Regions from separate parts of the Roseibium sp. MB-4 genome, predicted to be linked through region 1. Evidence: riboswitches for the same ligand, from Rfam matches in the RefSeq annotation. Region 1 holds a riboswitch; the other holds the start of a gene.
The links. A riboswitch is a leader RNA that binds a small molecule or an ion and turns the genes downstream of it on or off. The one in region 1 is predicted to bind thiamine pyrophosphate.
Positions count from the first base shown of each region.

Region 1 (12,094 bases):
TAACGGGCGCGATAAAGATGCCCTGGAAGCAACCCGCGCGCATCTGACGGACACCTTTCAGGTCAAGGTCAGTGTCATCGCTGCCGACGTTTCAACACCGGAAGGACAAACCGCTCTCCTGACGGCCTGCCCGGAGCCCGACATACTGGTCAACAACAATGGCGGCCCGCCTCGCAAGGACTATACAGAACTCAATCGCGCTGCCTTGCTGGAAGGTGCCATCCAGAACTTCGTGACACCGATCGAATTGATCCAGGCGGTCACCCCCGGAATGAAGGCCCGTGGCTTTGGCAGGATCGTCAACATCACGTCCTTGTCCGTGAAGATGCCGATTGAAGGCCTGGACCTTTCCAGCGGCGCCCGCGCCGGTCTGACAGCATTCCTGGCAGGTGTTTGCCGCCAGCTGGCTCCGCATGGTGTCACGGTCAACAATCTGCTGCCAGGCAAAATGGATACGGACCGGCTGAGGGGTGGGTTTGAACGCTCCGCACAACAGTCCGGTCAGACAGTGGAAGCCATTCGCGCAAGCCAGGCTGCGGAAATACCCGCACGCCGTTTTGGAACAGCCGAGGAGTTCGGCCAGACCTGTGCCTTTTTGTGCTCCGCACACGCCGGCTACATCACCGGGCAGAACATTCTCATGGACGGCGGCCTTTACCCGGCAGCATTCTGACAAAAAAGCCGGCCCGCGATCGCGGGCCGGCAGAATTTTCAAAACCAGTCTGGCAGCTGATCAGAACTTGATGCGAACTGACGCTGTCAGGATGTCGACTGAAGAGTCGACGGAACCGGTCAGCGATCCCTTCGAAGCGCTGTAGTCCTGGTGACCCGGGACAAGGTTCAGATCGGTGTCTGTACCAAAGATATGCGTGTAGCCAAGATCAAACGAGAAGTGCTCGTTGAAGACGTAGGACGCACCGGCGCTTACCCAGATACGATCGTTGTCCGGAAGGCGCGCAGACCGGATTTGATCATCGATCGGTGACCACTCATACGCTGCACCGGCGCGGAAGGTCAGCTTGTCATTGAAGTCGTACTCACCACCGAGCGCGACGAAGTAGCCGTCATTGTAGTTGAACGGCAGCGTGGTCACGGTGGCGCCGGTCGCATCAGCCGTGATCTGCGGCTCTTTCAAGCGGCTCCAGTTTGTCCACTCGAAAGTACCGAGGACACGAATGTCGTCTGTGATGCTCTGCTTTGCCGAAAGAGTGACCATGTCCGGCGTTGCAAGCACGGTTTTCACGTTCGTGACGGCCGTCGTGAACGGGTTCGCCGGGTTTGGAGCAGCGATCGTCCCATCAATGTCGGTAAAGATCGCAGAGCGGTAACCGATGCCGATTTCCGTGGTCGCGGTTGGTTTGATCGTGACGCCGGCCGTCATACCAACGCCGACACCGTCACCATCAAGCTGCTGACCCGGAAACAGGGTAGCGCCTGGAATAGTCGGAGACGCTGAGGCATTCGTCAGGCGAACATCCGCATATTGGATCTGCGGACCGATCGCGACAGAGAACATCTCGTTGATCTTGTAGCCAACGACCGGGTTCAGGTTGATTGAGAAGATCTTGGAAGACCGGTTGTAGCCTGCACCGGTCCAGTTGCTGTCGTCCGGCTTTGTGGAAAGACCGAACGGACCATTAATCCCAACGCCAAGGTAGATTTTGTCGTTGAAGTTGTAAGACGTGTAGGACGCCGGGATCCAAGCATCGTGGCCGATATCACCGGTGTCAAAAGACGTCGTGATCAGACCGGTCGGCGTGGTCAGTGAATTTGGAACGGTGTTCGAACCGGTAATGTCGGACTTTGGAATGATGAAGGCGTTGTGAGCCTCAAATACGATCTTACCGTCCATCGACGTGATGGTTGCCGGGTTCCAGAACATGGACGAAATCGACGAACTGGAGGTACCGTTACCGGCGAAGGAAGTCCCTTGGTAGTATGCGCTCTGCTCGCGCAGGGCGAAACCGCCCGCAGAGGCTGCACTTGCGACGATCGAGGCAGCAATGGCTGTCGACGTCATAAGTACGATTTTCTTGGTTGCCCGCATTTTTACGTTTCTCCCAATCCTCCTCCCCCCCGGGAGGAATTTGACACTGACTGCAGGGTCTAAAAGAAACGGTCGCCTTTCAACCACGAAATGCGATCTCTAATTGCAGCGCACACGGTTGCTGCGTTGCAAAATACGGGTTTTCACGAACGCCCGGCGCACGCACCAAGTGCTCATAGCCGGATAAACATATCATCAGACACTGCTTTTGGAGGATGACCGCGACCAACCATACAAATGCACATTTTTTAGGCACATTACCAAAGCGTCATACTTCACTTTCTTTCTTTGCTGCGCGTTGCTTTCTTGTCACACATAACCCTAGGGAATACCGGCGTTTTGCGCGAGCCTGGAATGTTTTTTGGTGACTGAATCGCTTCATTGGCAAACCAAAAAACCCCAAATCAGCATTATACACCGCCCACGATATGGCCAATCGAGTGAGATAAAAAAGTCATTCCAATGTCAGAAATGCGGATGTATTTATGATCAAATACCCGCATTTCAGACACAATACATATGGAGTCTCGAACTTAACGAGCCGAAACTGCTAACCAAACAGGTCGAGCTGCACCTACGCCTTCACTCGCTATAGTTGCAAATCAGACAAGTCCATCACGCGCGCTCAGAAACCGCCGCATGGCAACATCGCTCCAAGGCGAAAGACGCTTCAAAGCGGTCTGGTGGCTTTGATAAATGCGGTTACTCATCGGATCCTGACGGGACGTGTCCAGCAGCACTTCTCCAGTCGTTACGCGCAAGGCGTCAAGAATGTCCTCCGGATAGGAAAGGACCTCAACGCCATCTTCTTGCTGGAGCAACTGCAGGCTTCCGGCATTTTCCCAATCGCTCTCGGCAAGCGCACGTCCATTCTCAGCGCGGCACGCCTCCAATAGAATTGCCTGGAATTCCGTGGGCAAAGCATCAAAAGCTGCCTGATTGAACAGCGCCTCGCCCGTCCCGTTCGGTTCGTGGAAACCAGGTGAATAATAATATTTCGCGGCCTTCTGAAAGCCCATGGCCCGATCCGACCAGGGACCGAGAAATTCAGTCGCATCCAGAACACCGGTTTGTAGTGCTTGAAACAACTCACCCGGTGGCAAACCAACCGGAGCGGCCCCAAGCCTGCGCATCACTTCTCCACCCAGCCCTGGCATCCGGATCTTCAGGCCTCGCAGATCATCAAGGCTTTGGAGCGGTTTCTTGTACCAGCCGCCCATCTGAACACCGGTGTTACCCGCCATCACCGGTTTGATGCCGAAGGGCGCGTATAGCTCATCCCAAAGCGCCTGCCCGCCGCCTTGCTCGATCCAGCTGATATGTTCATGCGGTAGCAGACCGAAGGGGACCGCGGTGAAATAGACGGAGGCCGGGATCTTGCCTTGCCAGAAGAACGAGGCTGTATGCGCCATGTCCGCAGTGCCGTTTAAGACGGCATCAAACACACCGAGCGCCGGCACCAGTTCGCCGGCCGCAAACAAACGGATCTTGAATGCACCACCTGAGAGCAACGCAACCTGATCGGCGATCCGCTGAGCCGTGACACCCGGACCTGGCAGGTTTTTCGGCCAGGATGTCACCAGCTTCCATTCGGTGACCGCACCTTGTGCCATCACCGCTGGCGCTGAGAGAATCGATGCGCTTCCAACGGCACTGCCCACAAGCATGTCCCGGCGGCTGAGGTTTTTTCTGTTTTTCAATGCATCACTCATTGTGCGCCCTCCCAAAAAGCGTGGAAGTGATGGACCGGTCCGTGACCTTGTCCAATCTTGAGTTCGTCCGCATGGCGGATCGCTTCTTGGATATAGGCTTTTGCACTGGACACAGCGTCGCCCAGCGCGTTGCCCTTGGCCAGTCCGGCAGCAATTGCAGAAGACAAAGTGCAACCGGTGCCGTGGGTGTTATCTGTCGCGATGCGGTCCTCGCGCAGCCAGAGGCTTTCACCGTCTTCAGTTATCAAAAGGTCGGCGCTTTCCGCACTGTCGCCGTGTCCGCCCTTCAACAAAACAGCCTTGGCCCCGACGTCGATCAGCTGTTTGGCCTGGCGCTGCATATCGATTTCGCTATGGGCAACATCGCACTCCAGCATGCGGGCTGCTTCATGAAGGTTCGGCGTGATGATGTCGGCCAAGGGCACCAACTTGGAAATCAGGGTTGCGACCGCACTTTCCGCCAAAAGCGGATCTCCGGATGCGGCCACCATCACGGGATCCAGAACGACTGGTCCGGTCTGGTGGCGTTTCAAACCGTCTGCGACTTCCTCAATAATCGGCACCTGCGAGAGCATGCCAATCTTGGTGGCAGTCACTGCGAGGTCCGAATAGACGGCATCGATCTGCGCGCGCACGAACTCGACCGGCACATCATGGATCGCCGTAACACCAAGGGTGTTTTGTGCCGTGAGCGCCGTCAAGACGCTCGCCCCGTAGACGCCATTTGCCGTAAAGGATTTCAAGTCCGCCTGAATGCCAGCCCCACCGCCGGAATCCGAGCCTGCTATTGTTACCGCGATTGCGGTCATGGTGCCCTCCGCACAATACTATTGGAATGGATGTCAGCCGGTTTGAAGACGGCTTTCGATATCGCGGGCGGTTAGGCTGTAGAGCGTATCGAGAAGCTCTGGAACCAGACTGCCAGGTCCCCCGCTCCGGGAAGCGGCGATTTCGCCCGCAATGTTGAAGACGGAAAGGCCAGATGCCGCAGCAAGCGCTGTATCTGGCTCAACGCTCGCAAACGCTGCGAGGACCGCGCCCCCCGCACAGCCGGTGGCCGTCACTCTGGCCAAAAGAGGATGACCATTGCGCAGCCGGTAGTCTTCGCCCCGGCTCTCGATCTGATCCTCTTCTCCGGTCACGGCAAAGACCGTTCCCTCCGAAATCAAGGCGTCAACGTCGGCCCGCGCATCAAAGAGAGCGGTCATCTCGGCTTCATTCGCCCGGACAAGAGACGGCAGCGTTTGCAAAAGCTCTTTGGCATAGGCACAGCGCTGCGGTGACCGATCCGCGAACACCGGATCAATGGTGATTGGCCGCCCGGCTTCCGTGGCCGCATCAATCGCAACCGGGATCGCCAAACGGCGGCTGTTGTCCAGTGTTCCGAGGTTTATCAGAAGAGCATCGGCAGATGCTGCAAAGCTCTGAACTTCCTCCGGTGCGATCGTCATGGATGGCACAGCGCCGAGCGCCAACAGCACATTGGCCGTAAAGCCCTGCGCGACGGAATTGGTGATGGCATGAACACGGGGTCTTTTTGCCCGCACCCGCTCCAGCAAGGAAAAGACCGCATCCGCCGACAGCGCCTGCGTGCTCGCGGCAATCGACAAACTCATGCCTGGCCCCTTTTCAAGTTCAAAGAGCCGGCGTTCCGCGCCATCATTTTTCGGATAATACGTAAAAGATCAGTCATGATCTCAAATCCCTCCGCCGGTACAAGCCGGATCAGGTTCTAGGAGTTGGCCATTCGCCTCTCAGCCCGATCCACAATTGCCGGGCACCCCCATGAGACAAAATCTGTCTACTAAGCCAGGCGCGGGTTTTCAAGTCCCACTTAGCGATCGCGGTGATCCAAGGACCAACAGCCGATTGACTGTTTGCAATAGATAGGCGATGTCGGGGCACAGTTCGTTTTTGCCCGCAGGAGCCCCCATGACCCCGTTTTTCGTGATGATCAAATGTCAGCTCGGCAAGACCTATCAGGTCGCCAATGCAATCGCGGATGCCGAGATCGCTTCGGAGGTCTACTCCACCAGCGGCGATTATGATCTTCTCGTGAAGTTCTATATCGAAGACGGCACTGACATTGGACACTTCGTCAATGAGAAGGTGCACCCGATCGACGGCATCCAGGACACCAAGTCGATCATAACGTTCAAGGCGTTCTGACCATCCGGCATGAAGCCGCGCGAAATTGTCCGCGCGGCATTTCTTCAAGACTTGGACGGTGTCGATGCCCGGCGGTCCTTGGTCCGATCGAGGCCAAGCCGGTGCTCCCGGTAAATCACGAAGATCCCGGCGGCCATAACGATCACCGCACCCACAATCACCTCAAGAACCGGCACCTCGGAAAAGACGACCCAGCCCACCAGGATCGCCCAGAGCATGTTTACATAATCAAACGGCGCGATGGTCGACGCATCCGCATACCGGTAGCTTTGGGTCAAAAGGATCTGCCCCACACCGCCGAACAGGCCAATCATCACAAGTAGACCCGCTGTTTCCAGATCCGGGATGAGCCAGGCTTGGTCCGGCCAGATCCAGCCGGCTGGAATGGTCAGAAGCGAGATCACGGTCGCCGACAAGGAAAACCAGGTGACAATGGTCGAGGTACGCTCGGTCACACACAGCTTCCGGACCGTGATCATGGCAAGGGCCGCAAAGGCAGCGCCCATAAATCCAGCGATGGCCCCAAAGGTGGCGGAGTTGTCGAAATCCCCTTCTCCCAGGTGCGGTGACAAAACGACGAGGATGCCGACAAAACCAACTGCGACCGCGCTCCACCGATAGATCCGGACAGTTTCGCCCAGCATGAAGAAGGCCAAAACAACAACGATTAGCGGTGTTGCAAAGTTGATGGCCGTGGCATCAGGCAGCGGCAGCAGGTCATAAGCGGTGAACATGCACACCATGGCAGTCAAACCGATGCAGGCGCGCACAAGATGTCCTTTGGGCTTCTGCGTCTGGAATGCAAGGCCAAGCTCCCCGCGCACCCCGACCATCATCAGAACCGGAAAGACGCCGAAGAAATTCCGCGCAAACACGAGTTCCCCGATCGGCACACGTTCGGCGGCGATCTTGAGCACCGTCACCATTGCAAAGAACACGATCGTTGAGGCCAGTTTGAGCCCGATGCCGATCAGAGGAGCCTGACGTGTCATGCCCGTTGGCGTTGGCGCGCGGGACTGTTGGGTTGCAGTGTTTTTTGACGCCATAAATCAGATCCGGATACTGGCTTACATCCGGCGCTTTCCGCGCCACGCACCAGTTTTGAAAGAATAATAGAACAGCGACGACAAAAGCGCCGCAAACAGGTTCCAATCGGTCTGCCGAGCACTCAGGGTAAGATTTGCGCAAATCGCTTCAGAAGTGAGACACTAGTATCTACCCCGGCCTCAATTTTTGCAATCTCGCGCGTAGCCTTGGCAGATTAAACAGGGTCTGCCGATAAAATCGGCGTGTATGACCAACGTTTCCTCTTCAAAAGCAACTGAAAACCCGGCACATACCTGCTCCTGCCGTTACGGGCTCCTATACTTATAAAAAATCCCCGATTCGAAAGGCGCCGCCCCATGTTCCGATCGTTTTTCTTGAACCGTAAATGGTTCTTCTGGGCCTGGATCATCTCGGTGGTCATCCTCGGCGCCACCCAGTACCAGGTGAACCTGAACGTCGAGATCAACGAATGGTTCGGTAGCTTTTACGATCTCATTCAGCGCGCCTTGAGTGAGCCGGGCTCCGTCACGTTCGGCGAATACATGCGCGAACTGATGACGTTTTTGTACATTGCCGCGATTTTCGTGATTGTTGCGGTGATCCTGGACTTCATCACCAAGCACTTCGTGTTCCGTTGGCGCACAGCCATGAACGACTATTACATGGCCCATTGGCATGTGGTGCGTCATATCGAAGGGGCCTCCCAGCGCGTACAGGAAGACACCATGCGCTTTGCGCGGATCATGGAGAGCCTTGGCGTCTCTTTCCTGCGGTCCGTCATGACGTTGATCGCCTTCTTGCCGATCCTCTGGGAGCTGTCAGCCAACGTCACCGAGCTGCCCTGGATCGGTCCCGTGGCTCATTCCCTGGTCTATGTCGCGATCATTTCGGCAGCATCCGGCACGGTGTTACTGGCCGTGGTCGGCCTGAAATTGCCGGGTCTGGAATTCAACAATCAGAAGGTAGAAGCGGCCTACCGGAAAGAACTTGTCTACGGCGAGGACAATGAGGAGCGCGCAGATCCGCCCTCGGTCGATGAGCTCTTCGGTCATGTCCGCAAGAACTATTTCCGGCTCTTCTTCCACTACCTTTATTTCGACATCGCCAAATGGTCGTACCTGCAGGCTACTGTCCTTGTGCCCTACATTGCGCTCGGACCGACAATCGTGACCGGCGCCATCACCTTGGGCGTGATGCAACAGATCGTGCGCGCGTTCTCACAGGTCGAAAACTCGTTCCAGTATCTGGTCAATGCCTGGACCACGATTGTCGAGCTGATCTCCGTCTACAAACGCCTCAGAGCTTTTGAAAGCCACATTTGGGAATACGAGCGCAACGGCGGCGTTCCACAGGAAATGCCAGCGGAGTAACAGAGGTCGTAGGGCAACCGGCAGATGGGAGTCTTAGGACTTGTCTGCCTGACTACTCGTTTGATCCGTGGATCGATCGAATAACAGCATCGGTGACTTCACGGGTGGTGGCTTTGCCCCCCACATCGGGCGTCACGATACCTGCGTCGCAGACGCGCTCAACCGCTGTCATCAGACGCTGGCTGGATGCCGCCTCACCCAGATGATCCAGCATCTGCGATGCTGTCCAGAAAGTTGCGACCGGGTTTGCAATGCCCTTGCCCGTGATATCGAAGGCCGATCCATGAATGGGTTCGAACATCGACGGGAAGCGGCGCTCAGGATCAATGTTTGCTGTGGGGGCAACGCCCAGGCTTCCAGCCAAGGCGCCTGCCAGGTCGGATAAAATGTCCGCGTGGAGATTGGTTGCAACGATGGTGTCGAGGCTTTTCGGGTTCTTGACCATGCGCACGGCCATCGCATCCACCAGCATCTTGTCCCACGTCACATCCGGAAACTCCTTCGAGACCTCCGCGGCGATCTCATCCCACATGACCATGCCGTGCCGTTGCGCGTTGGATTTGGTCACCACTGTCAGCAGTTTACGCGGACGGGACTGCGCAAGCCGAAAAGCATAACGCATGATCCGCGTGACACCAACGCGGGTGAAGATGGCGACTTCTGTGCCCACCTCTTCCGGTAGCCCGCGATGCGCCCGCCCGCCATTTCCGGAATACTCGCCCTCTGAATTCTCGCGCACGATCACCCAGTCCAGATCTCCAACACCCACGTCGCGCAGTGGCGACGTTACGCCCGGTATAATCTTCGTCGGTCGGACATTGGCGTATTGGTCGAACCCCTGACAGATCGGCAAGCGGAGCCCCCAAAGGGTAATATGGTCCGGCACATCCGGTGCGCCGACAGCCCCGAAATAGATCGCGTCGAAAGGTTTAAGCTGCTCGAGGCCATCAGATGGCATCATCTCGCCGTGCTTCTTGTACCGCTCTGATCCCCAGTCGAAGAAGGTCAGTTTGAAATCTACGTCACCGGCCCGTTGACCAAGCGCGGCCAACACTTCAGCACCCGCTTCGATCACTTCAGGCCCGATGCCGTCTGCCGGGATGGCTGCAATCTGGTAAGTGCGCATTTATTTCGCCGTTTGGATTGCATCCCAGACCCGGTGCGGGGTTGCGGGCATATCAAGGAGTTCGGTGACACCCGCGCCGTCTTTCAGAGCATTCTGGATCGCGTTCATGACAGCCGCGCAGCCGCCGATCGTACCCGCTTCGCCAGCCCCCTTGATCCCCATCGCATTGGTGGTCGACGGCACATTGCGGGTCTGGAAGTCGAAATTCGGGACATCCGCCGCCCGTAGAAGCCTGTAGTCGAGCAGTGAGGCCGTCAGAAGCTGACCATCTTCGTCAAACACCGTGTGCTCGCACAAGGCCTGACTGATGGCAGACGCCGCCCCGCCATGAACCTGACCAGCCAACAGCAGCGGGTTCACGGTGACGCCGAAATCATCGACGATGACGTAGTTCTGGATATCGACATCGCCGGTGTCCGGATCAACTTCCAGCTCGCAAATGTGGGTGCCGTTTGGATAAGTCGCCTCGGTTTGCTTGACTTCTTCACGTGCTTGCAGGGGCTCACCGGACCCGGCAGCGATTTCGGCAAGGGTCACCTGCTGGTCAGTACCGACAACGCGGACCAAGCCGCTGTCGAGTTCAAGATCGTCAACGCCCGCTTCGAGCTTGTCGGCAGCGAGTTCCTTGACCTTCTTGACCAAGGCAACGCTGGCTTCCTTGACGGATGGCAGCCCGAGCGGAATAGAACGCGACCCACCGGTGCCGCCGCCTTTGCGAACCCGGTCGGTGTCGCCCTGAATGACCTCGACATCCTCGATGTTGACACCGAACTGTTCCGCAACGACTTGGCTGTAGGCCGTCGCATGGCCCTGTCCGTTGGTCTGGGTACCGATCAGAAGCGTCAGGTTGCCGTTCGCACCGATCTCGACGGTCGCCTCTTCCCCGCCCGGGAAAGCACAGGCCTCAATGTAAGAACAAATGCCGAAGCCACGATACTTGCCGGCAGCTTGGCTTGCCTCCTGGCGCGCCTTGAAACCTGGCCAATCAGCGGTCTCCAAGGCCTTTTCCAGATGGCCCTGATAATCTCCGGTGTCATACATCCGGCCGGTCTGAGTGGTGTAAGGAAGCTGTTCCTTCTTGATGAAGTTGAGATTTCGGAACTCAACCGGACCAAGCCCGGTTTCCTCAGCCGCCTTGTCGATCAGCCGTTCAATCAAGTAGGCCGCTTCCGGACGCCCAGCGCCGCGGAACGCGTCGGTCGGAACCGTGTGACTGTAGACGCCTTCCACCTTCGCAAACACGGCCGGAATGTCATAAAGGCCGGATGTCATGGTGGTGCCGACCCAGGGAATAAACGGGCCGAACTGGTGCAGATAGGCGCCCATTGCCGCCTTCACATGCACCTTCATACCCAAAATCTTGTTGTCTGGATCCAGAGCCAGCTCGGCATGGGAGAGATTGTCCCGGCCATGAGCATCGGTGACAAAATGATCCATTCGCTCACCGGCCCAGCGCACCGGCACACCCAGCGCCTGCGCCGCCAGCATCGACAGCGGATATTCTCGGTAACAGAAGATTTTGGTGCCAAAACCACCGCCAACTTCCGGCGTTACAACCTGAACCTTTTCCGCCTCAAGGCCAAGGATCTGGCAAAGGACATCCCGCATCCCGTGCCCGCCCTGAGTTCCAAGGGTCAGTTTGAAACGGTCGCTGGCACTGTCGAACTCGGCCACACAGCCGCGCAGTTCCATGTAATTGGCAACAATCCGGTTGTTGACGAGATCGATTGAAACCGTTTTCGACGCGTTGGCAAAAGCCGCATCGGTTTTCTCTGCATCGCCGTGCCCGAAGGTAAAGGCAACGTTTGTACCGAACTCCGGCCAGACCTTTACCGCATCGGGCGCAAGCGCGTCTTCCATTTCAACCACGACATCCAGCGGATCGTAGTCGACCTCCAGCATCTCGGCGGCATCACGTGCGCCTTGCAATGTATCCGCTACCACAAAGGCAATTGCATCGCCGACATAACGAACCGTGTCGGAACACAGCAGCGGCTGCGTCGGCAGATTGAAGTTACTGCCGTCGATCTGCTTCAAGATAGCCCGTGTCGGCATGGACTTTCCGGCGACATCCGCACCGGTCAGCACCATACGGACGCCATCCATCGTCCGCACTTCATCTGCATTTGCGATGGAGATTTTTGCATGAGCCATCGCCGAGCGGAGCACAAATGAATGGAGGCACCCTTCCGGCTGGTAATCGCCGGTATATATCCCCTCTCCCGTAATGAGCGGCAGATCTTCTTTGCGGCGCAACGGTGCGCCAACACCGAATTTCGGAGTAGCCATTTGGTTCATGGAAGAGGCCTTCAGTTGACTTAAGTCTTTGCCGGTTGTCTGCAGCGCCTGGGATGCGCCAGCGGCGGGTTGACCACAATATAGTCCGGCGCAATTAAACTGGCCAGTGCACTTTTTTGCAAGTCCCGGCAGCAAAGCCCTTCCCTTCTTACCGAATTCCAGTAGGTTTGTTCGCACACTCTCTTTTTGACCGTCGCTCTGCCCGCCTAGCCGGACCCCAAACTCTTCTCGGTCAAATGCATCTGATAAAACGCGACACGCCCTAAATGGATTCCACACCCGACAAAACGACGGCAGACCCGGCGGAACCTAAACCGTCATCACC
Region 1 covers NZ_JBRKQB010000002.1:299,045-311,138, forward strand. The annotation lists gene ACVDG4_RS12465 (SDR family oxidoreductase) at 1-673, shown strand, start outside; gene ACVDG4_RS12470 (OmpP1/FadL family transporter) at 734-2,047, opposite strand; gene ACVDG4_RS12475 (TRAP transporter substrate-binding protein) at 2,650-3,759, opposite strand; gene thiD (bifunctional hydroxymethylpyrimidine kinase/phosphomethylpyrimidine kinase) at 3,756-4,568, opposite strand; gene ACVDG4_RS12485 (hydroxyethylthiazole kinase) at 4,602-5,375, opposite strand; TPP riboswitch at 5,444-5,554, opposite strand; gene ACVDG4_RS12490 (Lrp/AsnC ligand binding domain-containing protein) at 5,692-5,928, shown strand; gene ACVDG4_RS12495 (DMT family transporter) at 5,973-6,974, opposite strand; gene ACVDG4_RS12500 (putative transporter) at 7,332-8,345, shown strand; gene ACVDG4_RS12505 (tartrate dehydrogenase) at 8,398-9,471, opposite strand; gene ACVDG4_RS12510 (xanthine dehydrogenase family protein molybdopterin-binding subunit) at 9,472-11,769, opposite strand; gene ACVDG4_RS12515 (DMT family transporter) at 12,036-12,094, shown strand, end outside.

Region 2 (12,094 bases), on a different contig from region 1:
CATAAGTGTTGATCTTGTAAAGGATTGCTGCAAAGACAGCGATAAACCCGGCAAACATGATCAGGGACGACCCGAGCAACAGGCGCTTCAGTTTTGCCTGAACGCGTTCGGTCGCAGGATCTAAAGGGGCATCTTCCGGACCTTCATCCCGGAAATCAGGTTGAGACATGACAGACAATTCCCAAGACGATCCGGCCAGCTTCGACGCGGATTTCATTTTAACGGTTGATCCTGAGGACGCCGGGAAGCGGATAGACGCCGTCCTTGCATCGCATTTGGAAACATTGAGCCGGAACAGAGTTCAGTCACTGATCAAGGCGGGCGACGTTTCCATCGGAGGCGCGAAAATAGGGGAGCCGAAATACCGGGTCAATGAAGGTGACGAGATTACTTTGCATCTTCCTGAACCGGAGGATCCGGATCCCAAAGGCGAAGACATTCCGCTGAGTGTGATTTTCGAAGATGCACATGTCATCGTAATCGACAAACCGGCTGGGTTGGTCGTTCACCCTGGTGCCGGCAACTGGACCGGCACACTTGTCAACGCCTTAATCCATCATTGCGGAGACAGCCTGTCGGGAATAGGCGGAGTGAAACGTCCCGGCATTGTTCACCGGATTGACAAAGACACGTCAGGTCTGCTGGTTGTCGCCAAAACGGATCATGCACATCAAGGGCTAGCAGCACAATTTGCAGATCATGGCCGCACCGGACCACTGGAGCGCGCATATTCCGCGCTTGTGTGGGGCGCGCCATCCAGCCTCAAGGGTACGATTGATGCCAATCTGGCCCGTTCTCAGGCAAACCGGCAGAAGATGGCGGTTGTGAAAACGAGCGGGCGCCATGCAATTACGCATTGGCAGGTCAAGGAACGTTTCGGCGCCGCGGACCAGCCTCCACTTGCCTCACTCATGGAATGCAGGCTTGAAACGGGCCGAACTCATCAGATACGGGTCCACATGGCCCATATTGGCCATCCATTGCTTGGCGACGATGATTATGGCTCCGGCTTCAAGACGAAAATCAACCGGTTGGAAGAGCCATTAAAGAGCCTTGTCGGCGGTTTCACCCGGCAAGCTTTGCATGCTGGACTGTTGGCATTTGAGCATCCGGTTTCAGGCGAGACACTGCGCTTTGAAAGCCCATATCCCGATGATTTTGCAAATCTTTTATCCGGATTACAAAAATTTTAGAAAGCCAATTCGCATTGAAGCCATGCAATCGGCAAAATTCAACCTATATTAGCTGTTCGCGTGTGCCGATAGGGAACGCATTGTAACTTGGTTGCCTCAGCCAAACGCCTGCGCTCTGCGGGGCAAAGTGGGGAACCGGGTGATTTCGACGAGAGGGGGTGCATTTAATGGCCCAGAACTTACCGACACTCACTGCAGGGGAAGGCGGACTTAGCCGCTACCTTGATGAGATTCGCAAGTTTCCGATGCTTCAGCCGCAGGAGGAGTACATGCTTGCCAAGCGGTACAAGGAGCACGAAGATCCGGAAGCTGCAGAGCGCCTTGTAAATTCACACCTGCGCCTCGTTGCCAAGATCGCCATGGGTTATCGCGGGTATGGTCTCCCGATTGGCGAGGTCGTGTCCGAAGGCAACGTTGGCCTCATGCAAGCCGTTAAACGTTTTGAGCCCGACAAAGGGTTCCGTTTGGCGACCTATGCCATGTGGTGGATCAAGGCTGCCATCCAGGAATACATTCTCCGTTCTTGGTCACTCGTCAAAATGGGGACGACGGCCAACCAGAAACGCCTGTTCTTCAATCTGCGCCGCCTAAAGGGCAAAATACAAGCGCTGGAAGAGGGCGATCTGAAGCCGCACCAGGTACAGGAAATCGCGACCCGTCTCGGTGTTTCGGAAGAAGAAGTCGTGTCGATGAACCGCCGCCTCGGCGGCGATGCAAGCCTGAACGCACCGATCCGGGCGGAAGCAGATGCTGGCGAGTGGCAGGATTGGCTCGTAGACGAAAGCGATAGCCAGGAAACCTTGCTTGCCAATCAGGAAGAACTCGACATGCGCCGCAAAATGCTCAGCGACGCGATGGACGTTCTAAATGATCGGGAACGCCGGATTTTCGAGGCCCGCCGTTTGTCGGAGGATCCAATGACGCTAGAAGATCTTTCCGGAGAGTTCGGTGTCAGCCGGGAGCGCGTACGGCAAATTGAGGTCCGTGCTTTTGAAAAGGTTCAAAAAGCGGTCCGGAACAGTGCTCGCACGCTTGACCAACAACCAGCCGCGTGAGCGTCTGGAACATAGGTTTACTGAAACGCCGGGCGAAACGCCCGGCGTTTTTTGTTTGCGGGTCCGTCTGAGCTTGCTCCTTGGCGCCTTACCACCCTAGGGTCAGACCACAGCTGGTTAGTTTCAAGACATCAGGCACCAATGGCGTTTCGGATAGACCCTTTTTTTTCACGGCGCGGTTTTGTTGCGCTCACCGCAACCATCGTCCTGATTCTCATGACCGGGCTTCGGATTGCCAATCCGGACTTTCTCGTTGCCGTTCGGGAGCTCACATTCGATTACTATCAACGTTTCAGTCCGCGCGAGTATATGCCCGCCCCAGTTCGGATCGTTGACATTGACGAGACCTCCATCACCGAAATAGGGCAATGGCCGTGGCCACGCACCAAAGTTGCCGAGCTGGTTGAAACCCTGACTGAAATGGGCGCAGCCGCCATTGCATTCGACGTTGTTTTCGCTGAACCAGATCGAACGTCGCCAACGCAAATCCGTGCGTCCCTTCCACCCGAGACGCCAGCGCGTGTTCAGGAAGCTTTGCAACAGCTGCCGGACAATGATGAACGTTTCGCCGCGACGATAGCTAGCGCACCGGTTGTTCTCGGCTTCGCTATCTCGGATCAGTTAACCGGCCGAACGCCGTTGAAAAAAGCCGGCATTGCCTATGGGGGAGCAGATCCAGTTACGATCCTGCCGCCCTTTCCAGCCGCAGTCCCGAGCCTCGACGCACTTCAGCAAAATGCGAGCGGAATCGGATCGATATCCGTCTCTCTCGATGACCGAGACGGCGTCATCCGCCGCATTCCATTGATTGCGAGCGACGGAACCAACGTTTATCCAGGCCTGATCACAGAGGCCCTTCGGGTGGCCCAGGGAGCCAGCGGCTTGATAGTTCGAACGACCAGTGCCAGCGGCGAAGTGGACAGCGGCACTCCAGCAATTACAGACCTCAAAATTGGTGCTTTTGAAGTTCCGACAACAGCTGCAGGGGAAATGTGGGTCCATTACACACCGGACCAATCAAATCGATATCTCCGAGCAATGGACTTTTTTGACCCAGAGAGACACGGCGAACTTGCGCCTTTGATCGAAGGCCAAATTGTGCTGGTCGGCACGTCTGCGGCAGGCCTCCGGGATATCCGAGCAACCGCGATCGGTGAACTGGTTCCAGGTGTGGCAGTGCATGCTCAGGCGCTTGAGCAAATCATCAACGGTCAGTTTCTAACCCGGCCTGATTGGGCAAGTGGCCTAGAGACACTCACGACTTTTTTGGTCGGTGCGGTTTTCATTCTCATCTTACCCATCATTGGCAGCCTTGGAACAGCCTTGCTTGGCGGTATTGTTGCCGCGGTGCTGATCGGCGGTTCTTTCTACCTCTTTTTGGAGAAAGGGCTTCTCATCGACCCGATATACCCAAGCTTGTCGGTTTTTCTTGTCTTCGCTGCAGCAACGGTCATGCTCTATTTTCTGACTGAACGTGAAAAGCGTTTTGTCCGGCAGGCATTCAGTCAATATCTCTCGCCGGATCTCGTGAATCAGCTGGAGAAGGCGCCGGAACAACTGACATTGGGCGGTGAGATACGGCCAATGACCATACTGTTCATGGACATTCGCGGCTTCACGCCAATCTCCGAGCAACTGACGCCGACAGAGCTCGTTACCTTCCTCAATACTCTGCTCTCTCCTCTGTCCGATGCCATCCAGGCCGAAGGGGGAACGATCGACAAGTATATCGGTGACAGCATCATGGCGTTCTGGAATGCCCCAATACCCGTGCCGGACCACGCAGAAAAAGCAGGCCGGGCCAGTCTCGCTATGCTTAAGATTGTCGATGAACTGAACGAGAAAGACGCATTCGGTTTCAAGGCGCGCGGATTAAAAGCACAGACGGTTCAGATCGGTATAGGTCTGAACAGCGGCGATGCCTGCGTTGGCAACATGGGCTCAGAGCACCGGTTCAATTATTCTGTGATCGGCGATGCGGTAAACGTGGCATCGAGGATTGAATCAAGTTGCAAGGCAGTGGGCGCAGATCTCCTCGTCTCGGAAGAGACAAGAAAGCAGGCACCGGAGCTGGCCTACCTGGAAGCCGGCGAGATTTCTCTCAAAGGCAAAAGCGAAACCGTCACACTGTTTGCGCTGTTAGGCGATGAGAACTACGCAAAATCCGAGGACTTTCAGAGGCTCGCTCAAAATCACAATTCACTTATAAGTGCGATCGAAGCAGGCAATGTAACTGCCGCACATAGTGCTCTCACTACCGCCCAGCAGTCCGCCCCACGGCTCAGCAGCTTTTACGCCCCGTTTGCCGCCCGGATTGCAGACCTCCCCTTGGCGCAAGACGAAAGCAGCGCGGCATCCTGAGACACCGCGCTGCTGATTTCCAAGAAGTTAGTGATGATCAGCGGATCTCGACCGCATAGGTATCGACAGGAACCACTTTAGAGATCAGGTCATTTTCAGCCATGAACTCCGCAAAACGCTGATAGCGGCCTTCATCAAGGGCTGCAGGGCGTTTTGCGAAACGCGGGAGCGTATCGGCCCAGGCGCGTTTGTTCAGCTCGTCATTCAGGTTCGGGTAGGCTTCGATAAACGCGTTCCAGGCTTCGTCCGGATGGTTCGTCAGGAAAATCGTGGCCGCTTCGATGGCCGCCATGAATTTTGCGTAGCGCGGATCATCCGTCTTGTCCTTGTGAACAACGTAGATCAGCTCGTCAAAAATCGGCACACCGTTCTCTTCCGGATAGAACGCCTTACCTTCCTTGCCTTCAATCTCGATCTGAGTGAGCTCGAAATTCCGGTAAGCACCAATGACCGCGTCGACTTGGCCGGACATCAGCGACGGTGACAGAGCAAAGTTGACGTTGATCAGCTCGACATCGTCGACACTGAGATCGACTGACCGCAGCATCTGGCCAAGCATGGCGTCTTCAAACCCGGACACCGAAAATCCGATCTTCTTCCCCTTCAGGTCTTTCAATTCCTTGATCGGACCGTCTTTGAGGACGATGAGAGAGTTCAATGGTGTCTCTACGAGCGTTCCGATCCACTTGAGCGGAAGTCCTTCCTCGATCTGGGCGTGCAAAGTCGGCTGATAGGAAATGGCAATGTCGCCCTGTCCCGCTGCAACCAGTTTCGGCGGCATTGCGGGGTCGGCAGGTTCTATCAATTCGACATCCAGACCTTCTGCCTCAAAGAATCCCATCGCTTGGGCGGTGATCAGCGGTGCGTGGTCGGGATTGGTGAACCAATCCATCAAGACCGTCAGTTTTTCGGCTGCTTGTACAGGTGCCGACGCAAACAGAGCGGCTGCGAAAGCGGCAGAGAGCAGTGTTTTTTTCATTCAATCCTCCAAGGAAAAGCAGATCAGTCTTCAACCTGCCAAGGAACAAGAAACCGGGTGAAGTGGTCTACGGCGAACCGCAACAACAGCACCATGAGAGCGAGCAGGATCAGCGCGGCAAACATCACGTCCGTCTGCATCCGCGCGTTGCTTTGAAGCATGATGAAAGCGAGCCCGCCCTTCGCGCCGACCCACTCTCCGACAATCGCACCGATTGGCGCGAAAACAGCCGCGATCCTCAAGCCTGAGGCCAAGGCAGGCATGGCAGACGGCAGCCGGAACACCCAAAGTTCCTTGAGGCGGGATAGACGATAAAGGCGGCTGAGGTCCGAAAGCCCGGGATCAAGGCGGCGCAGCCCATCATAGAACGTGGAGGTCACGGCAAAGAAGATCACCAAAACCGCCATTACAATTTTGGAGGCTAGGCCAAATCCGAGCCACAAAACGAGGATCGGCGCGATCGCAAAAACGGGCAAGGCCTGGGTGACGAGGATTGTCGGCATAATCGCCCGTTTGGCCACGGGAAACACCCAAATCAGGATCGCCAAAAGGCACCCTGCAGCGACCCCAAAGACGAAGCCGAGAAGTGTCTCGGAAAAGGTGATGCTTGCATGGTGCAGGAGAAACAGGCCCTGGTTCTGAAACGCAGCAAAAACGCGCCCCGGACCAGGCAGCATATACGGCGGGATTTCAAAGAAACGGACCAAGGCCGCCCAAATAAAAACGGCGACCGCGACGCCGGCACAGCGTTTCAGCAGGAAAACCAAAACCGTCATAGATCGCCGCTCCCTACCGGGATGGCATATGGTTTTGTGAATCTATAAAGGGCAGACAGCTGTTGTACAGCGTGTGCCCCGCGCATTAGCGCATAAGCAGACATAAGGATCTCCTGCCTTCAGCAAAGCCGAAAATGACACTGGAGATCCGGGAAGAGGCTAAGGTTTCCGTCCCTTCGCCGGCATGACCCGGATCAGGTTCTAAGGGTTCGGCGCGATGCCATCTCAGTTCCGGAAACCAGAACACCCCTCGGACCAAGCGGGACAATGCCCCGCCAATTTACAAATTGCAAGAGAAACTGCGGAGCACCCGCTAAAAACGCAAGATGCTGGATCTGCTTAGCCGGCTTGCCAGGCGGTGACTGCCTTTTCAACGGCATCTTCGCCGATGGGGCCCTTCTCGAGCGTAAGAATGCCGCGTTTGCCATTCTCATAAAGCATCGGGATGTCGATCCAGCCACGCTCACGCAGAAGTGCCAAATTGCGTTGTTGCTCATTGGGCAAGCTGGACAACGCAATCCAAAAAAAGCCGGGAGAGACCTTCACGGATGCCCCGATCAAGGCATCGCCGCGCGCTTCCTCGGTCGGCTTCATGACCAAGCCGGGAACATTGACGATATCGCCACCGGAAAACCCTTCTGGCAGCTCATATTTGATTTCAACCAAGTGGCTTGCCGGCAGGGAGGTATCGTCGTTGGGCTTGATACGGATATCGACTTTGATATCCCGCTCCGGAATTTCGACGGCAGCGGAGAGGACGGACTGCGCTTCACCGCCAAGATCGGTCTCTTCGCCAAGTGTCCAGATGACGGCTCCTTGTGCCGCAGTGCCGGTAGAGCTGGCATCTGCCCCTTCCTCATAAAGGATGGAACGTTGCGCTCCGGAAGCCGGCACCTGGGCTGCCGGTGTAGGCTCGGATTGCTCTGGGCTCACTGCAGCAAGACTGTCCGGTTGAACGCCCTGGCTTACCCCGGCGCTGTCCGTTGCTGGCGTATCGACATCGGCGGATGGGGTGCTTTCCACATTCGTCACGATCGACGGCTGAGCAACAGTCCCCGGTGCGGTTTCTTGCGGGTTGATGGTTGTAGTTGTCACTGCGCGCGCGTCAGGCGCAACCACATTTGCATCGGTCTCATTCAAAAGACGATCAGTGTTCTTGCTCGCCTCGTCTGCATCTTCCGAGGATGCGGCCACGGTGTCTTCGACGGGTGCCACTGGTTCGGTAACAGCCGTTGTTTCCGGCTCTTGTGAAACAGCCGGTGCGGCGTCGGTCACAGCCTCATCAGACGGCCCGGACAAGAAGAAATAGGCAGCGGCTCCAAGAACCAGAACGGCAACCACAGCAGCAGCTGCAATCGGCACTGTCCGGCTTTTTTCTTCCGAACCGCGAAGCGCCGCTGAAGCAGACGATCTTGAACGGCTGGCGCGGGACGAGACTGGGGCGTCTGTTAAGCCTGCTGTTCCGGTCTGCGGCTGAACCACCTCATCTTCAAAGAGCGGTTCTGTTTGAGAGACTTGATCATCCGAGACTGGAGCCGGTTCGACTGAAACAGGGTCATAGGCCGGAGGTGTCTCAGGTGAGGATACTGGACCTTCGGGCTCAGCCAGACTTGAACCAGTCGTTCCTGATAGAGGCGCGGCTTGTGGCGGGCTGTCATATGAAGCATCGGACGAAGGAGCACTTGCGGGCTCTTCGACTGGATAGGCAGACGGCTCCGGAGATGTCACCTGCGGTGCAGGCGCCGCCGGGGTCTCAACTGGAGAAGTCGTGGTGGCCGCAGGAACAGACGGTGCCGGCTCCGGCTCGCGAACCGGCGGTGCAGCTGGGGTGGCAGGCGCCGGCGGCGTAGATGGCTGCAATCCCAGGCTTTCTCTGGCAGCTTCCGCCTCGACCTTCCGGATTGCCTCTTCCAGACGAAGTTGTTCTGCTGTGATTTCCGATGGCGACAGTGGCGGCTCATAGGCCTTGAGCTGATTCACGATGGCATTACGCGCACGGCTGTAAACGCTGCGCCGCGCTGCACCGTTGCTTTCGGGCAAGGACGCGATCGTTTTCTTTAGTATCGAATAGTAATCAGCCATCTTCCTGCCTACCGGCCAACTGCACTCCTGCGTCTCCTGGATCAGATTCGCGACTTCTTCGTGACTTATACTAAGCTTTCGAAGAGATTTTCGCCTATCAGATCGCGCGAGACGCGCACAATTGTCGCTCCATCTTGCTTCTGATGCCGGAGACCCCGGACTTCAAAAGCTGCCGAGTGCGCAGCGATTCGCAACGCACTCTAAGCATCTTTGATATTGTCTTGTTTACGTCAATTCGCTCAGTCTTGGAAAGGATTCTGCACAAGAATTGTGTCATCGCGTTCCGGACTGGTCGACAAGATCGCGACCGGTGCACCGATCAGCTCTTCAACATGCCGTACGTATTTGATCGCTTGCGCCGGAAGCTCAGCCCAAGTCCGCGCACCTTCAGTGGATTCTTTCCAACCCGGCATGCTCTCATAGATCGGCTTGACCCGTTCCTGGGCGCCTTGTGACGCTGGAAGATAGTCGATGCGCTCACCGTCGAGTTCGTAGCCAACGCAAATCTTGATTTCCTCAAGACCATCCAGAACATCAAGCTTGGTCAGTGCGATACCATTGATACCGGACGTGCAAACGGTCTGGCGCACAAGAACCGCATCAAACCAGCCACAACGGCGGCGGCGGCCGGTCACCGTGCCGAACTCGTGACCACGCGTCCCGAGAAACTCACCGACCTCGTTTTCCTGCTCGGTCGGGAAAGGCCCCTCGCCCACACGCGTGGTGTACGCCTTCGTAATACCGAGAACATAGTCTACCGACCCTGGTCCAAGGCCACAGCCGGTCGCAGCCTGCCCGGCGACCGTGTTGGAAGATGTCACGAACGGGTATGTCCCATGGTCGATGTCGAGAAGTGCGCCTTGAGCCCCTTCAAAGAGGATCCGTTTGCCTTGGCGGCGTTGCTCGTCGAGCAGGTACCAGACCTTGTCCATGTAAGGCAGAACCTGATCTGCGACGCTGGACAGCTCTTCGAAAATGACATCCGCTGAGATTTCGTCCTGCCCAAGCCCCCGGCGCAAAGCGTTGTGGTGGGTCAAGAGCCGGTCGATTTTCGCCGGAAGCGTTGTAAGGTTTTTCAGATCCATCAGACGGATCGCACGGCGGCCGACCTTATCTTCGTATGCCGGACCAATACCGCGTTTTGTTGTGCCGATTTTGGTGCCGGTGTTGGAGTTTTCACGAAGAGCGTCCAGTTCCCGGTGCAAAGACAGGATCAAGGTTGCGTTCTCAGCCACCCGCAGGCTTTCAGGCGTAACAACTACGCCTTGCTCGCCGAGCCGTTTGACCTCTTCGGCCAACGCATGTGGATCCAGCACAACACCATTGCCGATCACAGACAATTTGCCTGGACGGGCCACACCGGATGGCAGCAAGGAGAGCTTGTAGCTCACACCGTCAATAACGAGTGTATGTCCAGCGTTGTGTCCGCCCTGGAACCTTACAATGACATCGGCTTGTTCCGACAACCAGTCGACAATCTTGCCTTTGCCTTCGTCACCCCATTGCGAACCGACAACAACCACATTCGCCATCTAGCTTTTGCTCTCCTAAAGCAGGTTCGTGACGTCCTTGACGCCAACACAACAAGCCCCGGACAAGGCCCCGGGGCAAACGGCGCGGACTATAGACAGGATTGGTTTGCCGCGCGAGTCTTCCCAGCCATTTAATTGAAGAATTGCGCAAGCTACCGAACAAACTCTCCCCAATTCCGGTTCTTGTTCGTTTTATCGCTGTGCAAGACAAGCCTGAACGTCCAACATTCGCTCGGTTTTCGGGTGTCGGGAACCAAAAACACATGGTACCCGGGAGACATTCACCTGGTTGGAGCTCCCACATGAAATTGCAGCATTGGATCTTGCTGATGTGTCTCGGCGCGATTTGGGGCGGATCGTTTATCTTTGCCAAGGTTGCGGTTGCCGAGATGCCTCCGCTGACTCTGGTTTTTTTCCGCGTCGCATCCGCCTGCCTCGCCCTTTGGCTTGTGCTCTGGGCCCAAGGCACCTTGAAGCAGTTTCCTATCAAGATGGCGGCCTCGTTTCTAGCAATGGGCCTCTTGAACAACGTTATTCCGTTTTCGCTGCTCTTTGCAGGACAAACTGTGATCGGGGCAGGTCTTGCGTCTATCCTCAACGCAACGACACCGGTCTTCACCGTTTTGGTCGCCGGAGTCCTATTCCGCCAGGAAACTCTCGGCATTCACAAGATTACCGGTATTGCTCTCGGAATCGCTGGCGTCGCAACCATGCTCTCCGGCAGTTTGTCCGGCATAGTCTCAGACCCTTTATGGGCTCAGGTGGCATGTCTGGGAGCGGCGCTATCCTATGCCTTTGCAGCAACCTTTGCTAAACGCTTCAAAGGCCTCCCGCCCCTGATCTCGGCAACTGGTCAACTGTCCGGATCAACCCTAATCATGGCCCCGATCGCTCTGTTCGCATCCGGTTCTTGGAGCGTGGCGGATCCAAGCATAATTGCCTGGCTCAACGTTCTCGCGCTCGGGATCTTCGCGACTGCCCTTGCTTACCTAATGTACTTCCGGCTTCTGGCCGAAGCTGGCGCGACCAACGCTTCGCTGGTTACGCTTCTGGTGCCCGCCAGCGCCTTGTTTTTTGGATGGTTATTGTTGGGCGAAGAATTGTCGGCAATCCAACTGGGCGGCTTCGCACTCTTGTTGAGTGGGCTGATCGTTCTTGATGGGCGGCTCTTCGCCCGTTTCAAACCAGTATCCACACCAACCAAATAGCAAGCGCCCGGATGACATCTCATCCGGGCGCCATTAGTGTCAAAAGCGAAGCGGCTTGACTTGCTTCACATGGGAGACCGTCTCCAATCGGGCCATGACCTCTTTTGAGACCGGGGCATCCACTTCAACAAGACATATCGCTTCCTCTCCTGGCGCTGTCCGGCCGAGGTTGAAGGTCGCAATATTTACCTCGTTGTTGCCAAGTTCCATTCCAAGATGGCCGATAAAACCCGGTTTGTCTTCGTTGGTGATGTAAAGCATGTGCTCGCCGAGCTCAGCTTCCATATTGATGCCCTTCACCTGGATGATCCGAGGCTTGCCGTCGGCGAACACAGTCCCGGCAACGGAGCGGCTTTGACGTTCTGTTTCCACAGTCAGGCGAATGTAGGTCTCATACGCCCCTTGCTTGTCCCGCCGGACCTCTTCGATTTGCATGCCCCTTTCCTTCGCCAGGATAGGTGCAGAGACCATGTTGACGGTCTGCAAAAGCGGTGTCAGCAAACCGGTGAGTGCTGCCGACGTCAGCGCCTGAACGTTCATGTCGGCGACGGCACCGGCATACTCCAAGCGAACGCGTTCAATCCCGGTTTCAGTGAGCTGTCCAGCGAAAGACCCCAACTGCTCGGCCAACCGGACAAATGGCGCCAGTTTCGGCGCTTCTTCCGCCGTGATTGACGGCATGTTGAGTGCATTCCGGACAGCACCGCTCAAGAGGTAGTCGCACATTTGCTCGGCAACTTGCAGAGCAACGTTCTCTTGGGCTTCCTCCGTTGAGGCTCCAAGATGCGGTGTGGACACGAAGTTCGGCGCACCGAAAAGCACATTTTCCTTGGCCGGTTCATCGACAAAGACGTCGAAAGCGGCGCCCGCAAGTTTCCCGCTATCAAGTGCATCACGGACAGCCTGTT
Region 2 covers NZ_JBRKQB010000005.1:143,095-155,188, reverse strand. The annotation lists gene ACVDG4_RS23180 (hypothetical protein) at 1-169, opposite strand, end outside; gene ACVDG4_RS23175 (RluA family pseudouridine synthase) at 168-1,193, shown strand; gene rpoH (RNA polymerase sigma factor RpoH) at 1,361-2,248, shown strand; gene ACVDG4_RS23165 (CHASE2 domain-containing protein) at 2,390-4,609, shown strand; gene ACVDG4_RS23160 (ABC transporter substrate-binding protein) at 4,647-5,588, opposite strand; gene ACVDG4_RS23155 (ABC transporter permease) at 5,612-6,364, opposite strand; TPP riboswitch at 6,519-6,625, opposite strand; gene ACVDG4_RS23150 (hypothetical protein) at 6,704-8,446, opposite strand; gene ACVDG4_RS23145 (adenylosuccinate synthase) at 8,686-9,978, opposite strand; gene ACVDG4_RS23140 (DMT family transporter) at 10,281-11,186, shown strand; gene serA (phosphoglycerate dehydrogenase) at 11,226-12,094, opposite strand, start outside.
Region 2: it holds a riboswitch for thiamine pyrophosphate, as region 1 does, so the genes downstream of both, ACVDG4_RS23155 (ABC transporter permease) here and ACVDG4_RS12485 (hydroxyethylthiazole kinase) in region 1, are expected to answer to the same signal.